DNA from 2 places in the Myxococcus sp. CA056 genome. Region 1 is predicted to be linked to the other one. Evidence: riboswitches for the same ligand, from Rfam matches in the RefSeq annotation. Region 1 holds a riboswitch; the other holds the start of a gene.
The links. A riboswitch is a leader RNA that binds a small molecule or an ion and turns the genes downstream of it on or off. The one in region 1 is predicted to bind cobalamin.
Positions count from the first base shown of each region.

Region 2: it holds a riboswitch for cobalamin, as region 1 does, so the genes downstream of both, HUA76_RS38110 (acyl-CoA thioesterase) here and HUA76_RS12475 (hypothetical protein) in region 1, are expected to answer to the same signal.

Region 1 is NZ_JABUMT010000002.1:1,216,217-1,223,666, forward strand. It holds gene HUA76_RS12470 (MXAN_6577-like cysteine-rich protein) at 1-947, shown strand, start outside; cobalamin riboswitch at 968-1,182, shown strand; gene HUA76_RS12475 (hypothetical protein) at 1,330-2,778, shown strand; gene HUA76_RS12480 (cell surface protein) at 2,775-3,509, shown strand; gene HUA76_RS12485 (ubiquinol-cytochrome c reductase iron-sulfur subunit) at 3,506-3,997, shown strand; gene HUA76_RS12490 (FHA domain-containing protein) at 4,159-5,841, shown strand; gene HUA76_RS12495 (serine/threonine-protein kinase) at 5,925-7,450, shown strand, end outside.
Region 2 is NZ_JABUMT010000016.1:70,023-77,472, forward strand. It holds gene HUA76_RS38085 (hypothetical protein) at 1-127, opposite strand, end outside; gene HUA76_RS38090 (serine/threonine-protein kinase) at 124-2,205, opposite strand; gene HUA76_RS38095 (6-phosphofructokinase) at 2,235-3,332, opposite strand; gene HUA76_RS38100 (hypothetical protein) at 3,474-3,956, opposite strand; gene HUA76_RS38105 (hypothetical protein) at 4,072-4,788, shown strand; gene HUA76_RS38110 (acyl-CoA thioesterase) at 4,938-5,354, opposite strand; cobalamin riboswitch at 5,487-5,686, opposite strand; gene HUA76_RS38115 (S1C family serine protease) at 5,828-7,168, shown strand; gene HUA76_RS38120 (FHA domain-containing protein) at 7,156-7,450, shown strand, end outside.

The sequences.
Region 1 (7,450 bases):
TCGTCGAGGAGGACTCGCTGGGCGTGGTCTCCGGCTCGCCCAACGACATCCTCGTGGACCCGCCCTACGTGTACGTCGTCGACTCGGTGAACAACACGCTCCAGGTGCTCAAGCGCGAGGGCACGGCGCAGGGCAATGGCCTGGGCCTGCGCACGGTGGGCCAGGTGAACCTGGGCGCGAACACCAGTCCCCAGGCGCTCGCGCGCTTCGGCGATACGCTCTTCATCCCGCTGTTCGGCACCGCGAGCTCCAACTTCCAGCACGGCAACGCCGTGGCGCGTGTGGACATCTCCAACCCCGAGCAGCCGCGCAAGGTGGACACGCTGTCGCTCGCGGGCCTGGACCTGAAGCCCTTTGGCGGAGGCCCGGTGATGCCGCTGCCGTACTCGGTGACGGCGACGCGCTCCGCCGTGTACGTGGCGCTCACCAATCTGAATCCCGCCAATGACTACCGTCCCAACGGGCCGGGCATGCTCGCGCGAATCGACCCTTCCACCGGCGCGATGAGCGCCATCGACCTGGGCGCGGAGCGCTGCCTCAACGCGGGCTACGTGGAGGCGGTGGGGGACCAGCTGGTGGTCGCCTGTATCGGCGAGGCCCTCTATGACCCGGAGAATGGCTACATCGCGACGTCCGTGCGCTCCACCGGGTTGGTGCTGGTGAAGGACGACACCGTCGTGGCCTCCTACGCGCTCAACCCTGGCTGTCAGCCGGGCGCGCCCGGGTGTGTGCTCTCCGTGGCCAGTCGCTTCGCGGTGGCGAAGGGCTCGGTGTACCTGGCGGATACCAACGCCGGCCGCGTCTTCGTGGTGGAGGTGGGAGACGGCCGCCTCACCGAGCGTCGTGGCTACTCCACGCCCGAGGCGAAGGGCCCCGCGCTGGAGGCGTGCCCGTTGGACCCGCGTCGCCCCGTGTCCAATGCCATCGACGTCACCGCGCTCCATTGACAATGCCGGTCACCCGCCATATCCCCGCCGGCGTCCTCGGTGCTGACGTGGAAACACGGCGGCTCTAGGGAACCCGGTGTGAATCCGGGACTGCCCCGCAGCGGTGTGCAGGAACGACCGCCGTCACGAAGCACTGGTCCCTCCATGGGGCTGGGAAGCGACGGCCACTAGGTGGGTGCCCCCGGGGCATCCGCGCCTGCGAGTCCGAAAACCTGCCAAGGACCCGTGCCCTTCGGGCACGGACATCACCGAGGCCTCCGAGGGGAGGCGGCGGAGGCGTCAGCCTTTCTTCCGTGCACGTGGGTGTGCCCGGGCCCGCCTTCGACCGCGTCCTCCTGGATGCCCACCCGCCCGTGGGGGCGGAGAGGGACTGAGGACGCCGATGAAGACCGCTGACTGGAAGCGCGTAGCTCCCTGGACGAAGTCTGTTTCGCTGGCTGTGACCACCTTCGCGGTGGCGCTGCTTGGCACGGGTTGCAACCCCGAGTGCGTGGACACATTCGACTGCCGCGCCGACAACGGCGAGCCCCCCGCGGGCCAGCAGTGGGTCTGCGTCGACGAGAAGTGCGAGACGGAGCCGATTGGCCAGCCCCCGGTGCCTGACGCGGGCACGCCGGACGCGGGTCCCGTGGACTCGGGCACGCCGGATTCAGGTCCGGTGGACTCGGGCACGCCGGACGCCGGTCCCGTGGACTCGGGCACGCCGGATTCAGGCCCGGTGGACCCCACGCCGGACGCGGGCCCCGTGGACTCGGGCACGCCGGACGCCGGCCCCGTGGACCCCACGCCGGATGCGGGTACGCCGGACGCGGGCCCCGTCACCTGTGAGACGACGCCGCACGACGCGAAGCTGGGCACGCTCCAGCTCCAGGCGGGCTTCGTCGCCACCGAGACGGCCCCGCTGCCGGATGGCATCTCCGCCCTGGGCTCGTCGCCGGGTCCGACGTACTCGTTCTACGCGGTGCAGGGGGGCGGCAAGGACGCCGCGCTGTATTCGATGGGCACGTGGCCCGACCTCCAGCTGTCCCCCACCAAGCTCTATGACGTCGTCACCCCGGAGGACCGCGCTGGCAGCGTCGCGGTCTACGCGGGCGGCTACCTCATCAACGACGGGCAGCGCGTCTTCACCGGCTACACCACGGGTGCCTCCGGGTCTCCGGGCTCCCTCTCGCTCTACGACATCGCCACGCCGGCCTCGTCGTCCTTCCTCACCGCGCCGAAGAACTACTCCGCGGCGGCCTTCTCGAACGGGGACACGAGCGCGGTGCTCCTCAACGGTGGTGGCCTGGGCACCCTGCCCACGGGGCTCGGCATCTACGGCGTGGTGACGTCCGCGAATCCCCTGGGCACGGTGCGCGTGGCCAACTTCCCGGCCGAAGGCGTGGTCGCCAGCGGCTTCACCGCCGTGGCGGACAATGGCGTCGCCGCGCTGGGCTTCTTCAACGGAGACTTCGTCAACGTCATCTACGGCGTGGCGCCGTCGGTCGTCGCCCAGGCCATCACCAGCGGGACGCCGCTGGAGCTGGGCAGCCAGTCGCCCATCGAGGTGGGCAGCGACTTCGACAGTGCGTCCTCCTTCGGCGCGGGTGTCGTCGTCAACCGCGGCGGGTATGACGAGAACTTCAGCTTCGTGAGCACGGATGTGTCCCGCTTCGCGCTGTCCACCAGCACGGGGAGCGACACTGTCACGGTGGGCGCGCGCGCCGCCGTGCTCGACTACGTGGACCAGTGCACCACCGTCACGATGCTGGAGCCGCTCGGCTCGGACGTGCTGGTGGGCGTTGCCGACAAGAACGGCCAGCGACTGGTCCGCCTCCAGGTGGCCCCGTGAGTCGCCGCGTGTCCTGGCCGCACCAGCGGGGCGCGGCGCTCGCCCTGCTCCTGAGCCTGTCGGCCTGCGGTGGTGAGGACCCGTCCTCGCCCTCGGAGGACGCGGGGCCGGGGGACTCGGGCTCGCCTGAAGACGCGAGTGTCGCCGTGCCCGCGGACCCGTACGCGGACGAGGTCGTGGAGTTCCTTCCGGGCCCCGGCGCGGGCTTCGGACAGGACCGCTTCCCGTCCATCGTCCTCGGGCCGCCGGTGGGCTCGGGGTTGGACAGCGGCTCGCTCGACGTCCTCTCGCTGGGCAAGTCGGGCTCCATCACCCTTCGCTTCACGGACCTCGCGGTGATGGACGGGCCGGGCGTGGACCTGCTCGTCTTCGAGAACGCCTTCCTCATCGCCGGAGGCCCTCGCGCCTTCACCGAGCGGGCGAAGGTGTCCGTGAGCGACGATGGCGTGCAGTGGTTCGAGTTCCCCTGCGCCCCCTCGGACGCGGCGAACAACTACCCGGGCTGCGCGGGCGTGCGTCCCGTGACGGCCAACCCCGCCGCCGGCATCAGCGCCACGGACCCCGCCGTCGCGGGCGGAGACGGGTTCGACCTGGCCACCGTGGGCCTGAGCCGGGCGCGCTACGTGCGCATCCAGGACTCCGGCACCAGCGGCTCCGCCGGCACGTCCGCCGGGTTCGATTTGGACGGCGTCGCCGTGGTGAACGGCGTGTCGCTCACGGCCGCGCCATGACGAAGCTGGACCGCCGCGCCGCGCTCCTCACGCTGGCCCAGGGTGGCTGTGCCCTGGCCGCGCTGGGAGTGGGGTGCGGCGGGGAGTGGCGGGAGGCCATCGTCCTGGACCTCCCGCCCGACGGCGCCGCCTGCCCCGGGGCGCCGGTGCCGGGCACCACCGAGGAGGGCTGGGTGGAAGTGCGGCTCGCGGACCACCCGGCGCTTCAATCCCCGGGAGGCCACGCCGAGGTGCGCGTGCCCGAAGCGCTCCTGGACGTGGTGCTCGTGCACACGCGGCCCGGCTGCTTCGTGGCGCTGTGGCGCATCTGCACGCACGGGGACTGCGCCGTGGACTGGCTCCCGGCCGAGGGCGTCATGGAGTGTCCCTGTCACGGCTCCCGCTTCGCGCTGGATGGCGCGGTGCTCCAAGGCCCCGCCCAAAGAGCGCTGACGGCCTTCACCGCGGTGCGCCACGGACAGTCCGTCTTCATCCACCGGCCGCGCTGAGGACTCGCCCTGGCGGGCACTTGCGAGTCGCCCGGAGCACTGTCAGTCTTGACGCGGCGCGAAGCACTTGCGCCGGCAGTCCGGGTCACTCCTGTCCCCCCTCTCGAAGCGGTGTCTCCTTCTCTCATGAGACGGGAGAGTCGTGTAATGTCGGGCATTCGATGTGGCAGATCATCATCAACGGGCCCGGCTACTTCGATACGTCCTACGATTTGCCCGAGGGCGTGACGAGCCTCGGCCGCGCGGACGAGAACGATATCGTCCTGGGTGGCGACCTCGTTTCGCGCCGGCACGCGCGCCTGTACGTCGAGGCGGACATCCTCCGCATCGAGGACCTGGGCAGCCGTAACGGCAGTCGCGTCAACGGCGCGCCCTTGCAGGGCTCACGACAGCTGTCCCCCGGGGACACCGTCGCGCTGGGCGAGAACACGCTCGCGGTCCGCCAGCCCAACACGGTGGAGAACGCGGCCACGGAGATGGTGGACCTGGGCGCGGGCGGCGTCGTGCGCTTCGGCCATGGGCAGGACGTGGGCCCCTCCGTGCTGCTGGCCAAGAGCGTGCGGGACGCGGACGTGCTGCGCCTGTTGGACAACGTGGGGCCCATGCCCTTCGAGGACTTCAGCAGCGCGTCCACGCCGATTGCGCCCGCAAGTCCCCGCGTGGGCCAGGAGACGCTGGTGCTGATGTTCCGCACCGCGGAGGCGCTCTCCACCGCCACCACGCTGTCCACCTTCCTGGACATGACGATGGACCGGCTGCTGGAGCGCACGGACGCCACGACGGCCGTCGTGCTGCTCAAGCACCCCACGGGCGCGCTGGTGCCGGCGGCGGTGCGTCACCGGGGCAAGCTGGCCAAGGGCGAGGTGCCCGTGTCCGACGCCATCGTCGACGAGGCGCTGAAGCAGGGCCGCGCGCTCGCCGTGGGTGACGTGCGCGACGACCGCCGCTTCGCCGCCCGCGAGAGCGTCATCCTCTACGGCGTGGACAGCGTGCTGTGCATCCCCATTGGCGCCGAGCCCCCGTACGCGGGCGTGCTCTACGTCAACACCTCCGCGAAGGGGGATGGGCTGGAGCCGATGCTGGATGCGTGCTCGGCGGTGGCGCACCTGGTGGCCACGGGCGTGCAGAAGTTCTCCCCGAAGGAGGGCGGCGCCACGCTGGAGCGGATGCGCCGGATGCTGGAGCGCTTCCACCCGCCAGATATCGCGGAGCGCCGAGCGTCGGAGGCCTTGCGTCAGGGGGGACGGCTGCCGGGGCTGGAGGAGCGCACCCTCACCGTGCTGCACGTGGAGTTGGTGGGTTTTGGCGCGCTGGCTCCGCGCATCGGCGCGGCCAAGGCCACCCAGTTGCTCAACGAATTCCACTCGCGGGCCACCGGCATCGTGTTCAGCTTCGAGGCCACGGTGGAGGGCTTCCAGGGCGACTCCATGCGGGCGCTGTTCGGCGTGCCCTACGTGAAGGGCGAGGACTCCGTGCGGGCCGTGCGCGCCGCCCTGTCCCTGCGCGCCGACTGGGAGCGGGCCATGAGCCGCCGCCCCCTGGACGAGCGCTGCGAGCTGCGGCTGGCCCTGCACACCACGCGCGCGCTGGTGGGGATGATCGGCAACGAGGTGCGCTCGGACTACACGGCGGTGGGCGAGGGCATGGCCGTGGCCGGATGGCTGGCCGCCACGGGCAACCCCGGCCAGGTGCTGATGACCGGCAAGATGCTGGCCTCCGTGGGGGCCCGCTTCGACGTGATGCCCCTGGGGGAGCGGATGGTGCGCGCACCCCGGGAGAAGGTGGCCGTCTTCGAGGTGCTCGACGAGGATGTCGGCACGCTCACCAACCCGGGCCTGCGGTGAAAACCCCTCGCGGCAGGTTGACGGGTTGATGCCGTGGCCCTGGACGGGGTTCAATGGGGCCCGAGTGGTGGACCCCCGCCTCCATGAACGCCCATAACCCTTCCGCCCGGCTGCGTCCGTTCCGGCCCCAGCCCTTTGGCCGGTACACCCTCCTGTCCCATCTGGCGACGGGCGGCATGGGTGAGATCTATCTCGCCCGCCTGGAGGGCGCGCAGGGCTTCGAGAAGCTGTGCGTCATCAAGAAAATCCTCCCGCAGCTCGCGGAGGACAGCGACTTCGTCGAGCGCTTCGTGGGCGAGGCGCGCACCCTGGTCCGGCTGAGCCACGGCTCCATCGCCCAGGTGTTGGACATGGGGCTGCACGAGGGCGAGGCCTACATGGCCCTCGAGTACGTGGACGGCAAGGACCTGCGCAAGGTGGCCGCTCGGGTGCGGGACAGGCAGGTGCCGCTGCCGCTCACCTTCATCCTCTACATCATGGGCCGCGTGCTGGACGCGCTCGCCTATGCGCACCGCAAGAAGGATGACGACGGCGAGGACCTGAAGCTGGTCCACCGGGACATCTCTCCGCAGAACATCCTCATCTCCTACGAGGGGGAGGTGAAGGTCGTCGACTTCGGGCTCGCCAAGAGCCGGCTGTCCGCGGCGAAGACGAACCCGAGCATCATCCTGGGCAAGTTCCTCTACATGTCCCCGGAGCAGGCGCGGCACCAGCCGGTGGACCGGCGCAGTGACTTGTACGCGGTGGGCCTCACGCTCTACGAGCTCATCGCCGGCAAGAACCCCTTCGACGGCATCCACCCCGGCGAGCTGATGTCCGTGGTGGCCAACCCCAAGGTCGCCCCCCTGGACAACGTGGAGCCGCTCACGCCGCGCTCGGTGACGGCGCTGGTGGCCAAGGCGTTGGAGGTGGACCCCACGCAGCGCTTCCAGACGGCGGAGGAGTTCCGTGGCCGGCTGCAGACGTGCCTGATGGAGATTGACGCCAGCGCGGGCCCGGAGAGCGTCAGCCGCTTCATGCGGGAGCTCTTCACGGCGGACTTCCAGTCCGAGCGGCGCCTGTTGGCCAGCCTCAAGGACGTGCCGCGCGGAGGTGTCCCCGAGCCACGGGCCGCGGCGCAGGAGCAGGACGACGGCGGCACCGCGCCCCGCGCGACGCTGCCGGCGGGGGCCATCCTCCCCGCGAAGACCATCCGGTTGGATGGCCCGGTGGAGGCGCTCTCCTTCCACCCCACGCCGCGCAGCCGCGAGGCCGGCGGTCCGGTGAATGACGGCGAGACGCGTCCGGGCATTCCCATGGACGAGGCCACGCGGCCCGCCTTCCCGCTGGAGGCCTTGGAGGAAGAGGCCCGCGCCCGGGCGAGCCGGCTGAATCCGGACACGTCGCCCTCGGTGGAGGTGGAGCCGGAGGCCTTCAACCGTCCTCCTCCCACGCCGCCGCCCGCCGTTGCTCCCGTGATGCGTCCGCCCTCGCAGACGCGGGAGGTGCCGCTGGCCACCGTGCCGCCGGAGGCCATTCCACCCGCCCCCTGGTCCCCGCCCGCGCCGCCGCCCCCGATGCCCGCGCGTCCGGACATGCGGCCCACCGAGCTGGAGCTGCTGCCCATTGG
Region 2 (7,450 bases), on a different contig from region 1:
CGTACTTGCCGTATTCGAAGCTGGCGCGCAGGGCGGCGACCTCCGGGTCTCCGGCCTCCTGCGCGAGCGAGCCGGCCGGGGTCCACAGCACGAGCCAGAGCGAGATGAACGCGAACCTTCGACTCATTCGGGGCGCAGGCTCCCGTGCAGAAGGGTGGGCTCGCCGGGACGCAGGTGCACCACGCGTCGCTCCGTCTGGAAGCCCGGATGGGAGATCTCCACCGTGACGGTGTGCTGGAAGCCCGCGGGCCCGCGTGGCGAGCGAATCTCGAACGGGTGCTGGACGCTGTCGCGCGCGGTGCGCACCTGGTCGCCCACGCGCACGGTGGCCTCGGCGGGCTCGTACTCGAGCGACAGCGGCGCCGACTTGGGCTGGGCGCGCAGGTGGAAGATGTTCTCCCCGTCGGGCTGCACGTCGATGGTCTCCACCACGTCCTCGCAGTAGTCGCAGGAGATGGTGATGGCGTGTGGGCCGGGGGCCATCTCCACGTCGTGCTTCTGGAGGGCCTGGGCGCTGGGCATGCCATCGTCCACGCGAATGAGCCCGAAGGGCCGCACGAGGATGGACACCAGGATCTTCTTCGACGCGGATTTCCGGCCGGCGACGCGGTCCTCGCCTGGACCTCCCGGCAGGGCGCGGGCGTCCTCCTGGGCCCCTCCGGTGGGACGTACCGCGCTCGCGCGCGCCGCGCTTCCGCCCGAGGCGGGGGCCTGCCGGGTGTCGGGACGGCCGACGAGGGACTCCATGCGGGAGGAGGTGGCTTCGGGGGTGTAGCCCGGGGGGAATCGCGACGGATCGGCGCTCCTCGTGCGAGCTCCGTCGGTCGGCGTGGCGGGACGAAGGTTCGGTCGGGGAGCCGTGTCCACGGTGCCGGAGCCGGGGGGCTCGCGCGCGTCCGTGTCCGGGTTTCCCGAGCCGAGTGTTCCCTCGGGGCTGGAGTTTCCGACCCCGCCGTTCGCGCCATCATGACTGGTGTCGCCGGAGCCCGGGTTGACGCCCTCGCCGCCCTTGGGAGGACTGTCCGTGCCCGGCTGGAGGGCCGCCGCATCCGCGCGTGCGTGGTACGCCTTGTAGGCGCCCAGGCTCACGGCCGTGGCGGTGACCAGTCCCACCGCCAGCCGGATGCCGCGCCGCCGCCAGGTCTTCACGCGCTGCGCGCGCTGGATGCCCTTGAGCAACCCGAGCGCCCGCGCGTTCTGCGCGTCCAACGCCAGCACATGATTGAGACTGCCGAGCGCCCTCGACGTGCGCTTCTCCGAAAGCAGCCGCTCTCCTCGCTCCAGCAGCCTGGCGACGATGCGCTGCCGCGCCAGCTTCCGGTACGACGGTGGATCGGCGAAGAACGACACCAGCTCCTCGCCCACCCGGGAGAAGCCCAGGCCCGCGAGGTAGTCCGCCAGCGCGTCACGCAGCTTGCTTGCGTCCGGATATCGCTGCTGAGGATCTCTCTGGAGACAGCGCGCGCAAATGTCCGCCAGCTCGTCCGACAGGGCGGGGAGGCGGCGGCGCGGATCCTCGTAGTCACCGTCGAGGATGCGCTTGAGCGTGGCCGTGGTGTTGGGCGCGGAGAAGGGCAGCCGCCCCGTCATGGCCGCGTAGAACATGATGCCCACGCTGAAGACGTCCGCCTCGGGGCCCGCCTCCAGGCCCTCGATGATCTCCGGGGACATGTGCGCGGGCGAGCCCACGAGCGAGCCCGTCACCGTCATCCGCTCCTCGATGTCGAGCAGCCGGGCGATGCCGAAGTCCATGAGCTTGAGGATGCCGTCCTCGCGCACCATGACGTTCTCGGGCTTGAGGTCGCGGTGGATGACGCCGGCCTCGTGCGCATGCGCGAGCGCCGCCGCCAACTCGTGGATGATCATCGCCGCCAGCTCCGGCGGATCCAGCGGACCTTCGTCCAGGACCGTCTTGAGCGTCCGGCCACGGATGTACTCGGTGACGATGAACGCGTCCTGCGCGTCCGCGGCGGAGAAGTCGAACACCTCCAGGATGTTGGGGTGGTGCAGCTTCGCCACGGCGCGGGCCTCGCGGGCCAGCCGCCTGCGCGACTCGTCCTTGCCGGCCAGGTGCGGGTGCAGCACCTTCACCGCGACTTCACGGTCCAGGGCCGTGTCGAGCCCTTTGTACACGACGCTCATGCCCCCCGAGCCGAGTTGCTCGAGGATGCGATAACGACCGATATGGCGGCCGACGAGCGTCATGACATGCGGCGGTTGTGCCTGCCCCTCCCTCAGTCCCCGAAGCTGATGCCCATGCTCTTGGCGAAGCGCACCAGTTCGCCGGATGGGTCCACCCGGCGCTCCTTTCGCGACTCGCTCAGAGGTACAGCGACGAGCTGCCCGGCGCGCAGGGCCACCATGTGGTCCCACTGTCCGTCGCGCACCAGGTCCAACACCCCACAACCATAGCGCGTCGCCAGCACGCGGTCCGCCGCGCTCGGACTTCCTCCTCGCTGGAGATGCCCCAGCACATTCACCCGAATCTCCGCCTCGATGTGCTGCGCCAGCAGATCCGCGCACACCTTGCCGGAGCCGCCCAGTCGCACCACGCCTCGCCCGGGGACGTCTTCGGCCCGGTCCAGCACGGCCAGCGTGCCGCCCACGGGGAACGCGCCCTCGGAGATGGCGATGATGGAGAAGCTGCGGCGGCGGGTGGCGCGGCGGCGCAGCTTCTCCACGATGGCCTCCACCCGGTACGGAATCTCCGGGATGAGGACGACGTCGGCCCCGCCCGCGAGCCCGCTCTCCAGCGTGAGGAAGCCCGCGTGGCGCCCCATGATCTCCACCAGCATCACCCGGTCGTGGGACTCGGCGGTGGAGTGCAGCCGGTCCAACGCCTCCGTGACGATGAGGCGCGCGGTGTCGAAGCCGAACGTCTGGTCCGTCCCGCTCAAGTCATTGTCGATGGTCTTCGGACAGCCGACCACCTTGAGGCCCTTCTCGCTCAGCCGGTGGCCAATCGACAGCGTGCCGTCACCGCCCACGGCGATGACTCCGTCGAGCTTCAGCGCCTCGCAGCGCCGCAGCACCGCGTCGGACACGTCGCGCTCCACCCAGTGGCCACCTTCGCGGAAGGCATAGAGGAAGGGGTTCGCGCGGTTGGACGTGCCGAGGATGGTGCCGCCCTTGGGCAGGATTCCCCGCGTGTCCTCCTCGGTGAGGGGACGCGTGAGGTCTGGCTCCACCAGCCCCATGTAACCGTTCTCGATGCCCACGAACTCATGGCCGAACTCATGCGTGCCCCGCTTGACGAGGCCACGGATGAGCGCGTTGAGCCCGGGGCAGTCTCCGCCACCGGTGAGGACTCCGAGTCTCAGGGAACGGGCCATAGGGGTCGGACGCGGGTGTCAGAGGGAGGGTGGCCCACCATGACAGCGACGTCGGACCTGATGATAGGAGGCCCCGGAGCCGGGGTGCAACGCGCGAATCATTCGGCAGGTCGGATTTCCGAGTGGAAACGCGAGCTTCCATCAGTCCCGCTTGAGGCGGCGACGAGAAGCAACCCTGTCGAGGAGGGCTTGGAGACGGGGCTGAGGGGCCTTGGGAAGGGCCTTGTCTGTCGGTGACTGTAGGGGCATCTCCCGGGCCATCTGGAAGATCTCGAGCAGCCGTTCCTTGAAGAGCTCGTTGTCCGGACGCTCCTGGAGGGCGCGGCGATAGGCGGCGGCGGCCCCCACGTAGTCCCCGAGGGCGAACAGGCGCTCACCCTCTTGCGCGGGTGAGGAGGGACCGACCGGCAGCTCCGGCTCCTCGGGCGGGCGGGCGGCCTCCAGCTTCTGGAGTTCCAGGGGGAGCAGGGACTCGCGCACGTTGGCGAGCTTGTCGGCGAGCGAGGCGTCATCCGGGAAGGCATGGGTGAGCGTCTCGTAGAGGTCGACCGCCTCGACGAGCTCGCCACGGCGCAGGGCTCGGTCGGCGCGTGCCTCCATCTCCACCCGGGCTGCAGGAGTCATCTGGGCGCGAGGTTACCCGCGCCGCCCGGGGATGTCACAACGAAGGCATGTGAGCGGTGACTTCGCCGCGCCCGGGGGCACGGGGTATCCGTGGGTTCGTCGTTTCTCGGGGCCCATGACCTGGCCTGCGGATGTGACGCGGGGGGCCTATGCTCGCGGCGTGAATCTCGCGTGGGCGGCTGGAGGCTGGTTGCTGCTGTCGGGCGCGCTCGGCTCCGAGCTGCGTCGAGACGGCTACGTGCTGCGGCCGCCGGAGCGCTTCCACATGGTGCGGTGGGAGCCTTACGTGGGCTCGGTGGCGGGAGCGGTGTCGCTCGACGCGGAGGCGACGCGGAGCCTGTCGGCGGCGCTGGCGGATGGGGAGGGGCCCGAGGCGGCGACGATGCTGGTCTCGGTGGTGGAGCGGAGTTTCTCCGCCAGTCCTTCGGAGCGGGATGACTTCGCGTCGGCGGTGATGCAGCACTTCCAGCGGGAGCTGGGGGTGACGCTGTCTCCGGAGCGCGTGGACCGGGTGGGTGGAATCGTTCCGCGAGTGGAGGTGCTGGGCACGCTGCGCGAGGCGGGACAGGTTCGCACGGTGCTGGTGGCGGGGCTCGCGTCCGAGGGCCGGCACGTGGTGGTGGTGGTGAGCGCGCCGGCGGTGCGCTGGGAGTCGCTGGCTCCGGGGGTGCGCGCGTCGCTGGATACGTTCCGGTTGGAGGCGACGACCGCGCCGGGCGTGGTGCCGCGCCGGGTGCTGGGGGCGCTCGCGGGAGCACTGGCCGGGGCGCTGGTGGCGTCGTACGCGGCGTGGCGCCGGATGCGGGCGGGGCAGGGTACTTCCGAGGCGTGACGACGCCGCGCGCGCGTCGCGAGGTCGTCCACGAGTGGATGGCCCACTTCCGCGAGGCATCCCTTCTCCGCGAGGTGGCCCACCTCCGCGAGTAACGAGGTGGGCCGGTCGATTCATCGGGATGTCATGCCGCGACGTTCACCCGAGTGCTACGCGTTCGGTTCTGGCGCCAGCGACGGCACAGCGGTGGGCTTGCGGTGTTCATCCAGCGCGACGAGGACGAAGCGCCCGCGGGTGCACAGCTCGCGCGCGCCGGACAGGAGGTCTTCGGCGAACAGCTCCACGTCCACGGTGACGGAGGTGCGGCCGGTGGAGACCACGCGGCTCACCAGTTCGACGAGCTGTCCCTGTCGCACGGGCGTGTGGAAGTCCACGCGCTCGCTCGACGCGGTGACGACGGTGCGGCGCGTGTAGCGGCTGGCGGTGATGAACGCGGACATGTCCATCAGCCGCAGGGCCTGTCCTCCGAAGAGGGTGCCGTAGTGGTTGGTCTGATCGGGAAACACCATGTCCACCATCCGCGTCTCGGTGGCGGACGATGGAAGCGACGGCTGCATGCTGCTCATGGGATGGACTCCTGGCCCGCAGCGCGCGCACGGGTGGCGGCGGCGACGGGCCGTGAGGGATGGCCGGGCCTTCCCGCGAAGGCCGGGGGCGCAGCTCCACCCGGGGCGCATCAGGCGTCCCGCGTGGGCCGGAGGCAGGTTTTCGGGCTCCGTGGGCCTGTCCAGCGCGCGCCGCTCTCACGGTGCGCGCTGGCTTCCTAGGCGCCGTCCCTTCCCAGCCCGCTCCGGAGCCAGTGCGTTCGACGGCGTTCGTTCCCACTGACCGCTGCGGGGCAGCTCCGGATTCACACCGGATTCCCTTGCTAAACCTCGCGGACCCCCGCGAGGCACCTTCGGCGGGGCGGAACGTAGTCGCTGGCAGGCACGCCGCCAACAGGGCAGGTGGGTCGGCGAGCGCACGCGGGCCTCATGCTCCGGGCCGTGCGCGACTCGGTGCCCAGGCGCTCGGCGCTGGGATAGCGTGCGCGGCATCCATGTTCGTCCTCCTCCTCGTCGCCGTGCTTGGGCAGGCGCCGTCGGTCGCTCCCTCGGAACCGGGCGTGCAGTCCCCTGCTCGAAGCGAACCCGACTCCGCGCCTGCTCCCGCGCCCGAGTCCCCTCCGGCAGTGCTGCCACCGGCCACCCACGAGCTGTTCCAGCGCATCCAGAACCGCGTCGCCCAGGTGCGCATCATCGAGCGGCGCTCGGGTACGCGCTCGTCCATCGGCTCGGCCTTCTTCGTCTCCGCCAGCGGGCACGCCATCACCAACTACCACGTGGTCTCCGACGTGGTGCTCCACCCGGAGGACTACACCGCGGAGCTCGTCCTGCGCAGCGGCGGCGAACCCGTGCCGGCGCGCCTGGTGGACGTGGACGTCGTGCATGACCTGGCCGTCATCCGGATGGATGACGTCGTGAAGGACTTCTTCGCGCTGGAGGACCGCGAGCCGCAGCAGGGCACGCGCCTGTTCGCCATGGGCAATCCCCATGACCTGGGAACCACCATCGTCGAGGGCACCTACAACGGCTTCATCCAGGACTCGCTCTATGAGCGCATCCACTTCAGCGGCGCCATCAATCCGGGCATGAGCGGCGGGCCCACGCTCACGGGGCAGGGGCGCGTGGTGGGCGTCAACGTCGCCACCATGGGAAACCAGCTCGGCTTCCTGGTGCCGGTGAAGCACGCGAGCGCGCTCCTGGCGCGTGCACTGGAGGCGAAGCCGGACAAGGCCCGCACGCTCGTGGACACGGTGCGCGCGCAGCTCGTCGACAACCAGCAGCGCCTCACCGAGCAGCTGATGGCGGCCCCGGTGCCGAAGCAGAAGCTGGGCAGCTACCAGGTCCCCGGCCGGTGGATTCCCTTTCTCAAGTGCTGGGGCGACACGCCGCATGACCCGGAGGTGCCCTACACGGTGACGAACTACCAGTGCTCCTCGGAGGAGGACATCTACCTGTCCTCGCATCACCGCACGGGCGTGGTGGCCTTCCTGCACCAGCAGGCCTCCAGCCAGAAGCTGGGCGCGCTGCGCTTCTCCTCGCTCTACAGCGCGCTGTACGCGCAGGACCCGGACACGGTGGAGGCCTCGCGCGAGGACGTGACCAACTTCCGCTGCACGACGGAGTTCGTGGACGTGGAGGGTCTGCCCGTCCGCGCCGCGCTGTGCCTGCGCGCCTACAAGCGCTTCCCGGGCCTCTATGACCTGGTGCTGCGCGCCGCCGCGCTCAACGCCAGCACCAGCGGCGTCGACACCAGCCTCACGCTGGGCGGCTTCACGGCGGACAACGCGCGCAAGCTGGCGCGCCGCTACCTGGAGGGGCTGTCGTGGACGAAATGATCTTCCTGGAGGTGCTGGAAGGGGATTCCGTCCACGAGCGCCACCGCCTGGAGCGCTTCCCTGCGACGATTGGCCGGGCGTACTCGAACGACGTCATCCTCGATGACCCCAAGGTCTCCCCCGAACACCTGCGCATCGAGCGGCGCGAGGACGGCGCGCTCGTGGTGCGGGATGTGGGCAGCCACAACGGCACCTGGCGCGTGGAGCCCTGGGCACCGCTCGCCGAACTGGAGCTGGCGCCCGATACGCGCGTGGCCGTGGGTGACACGGTGCTGCGCTTCC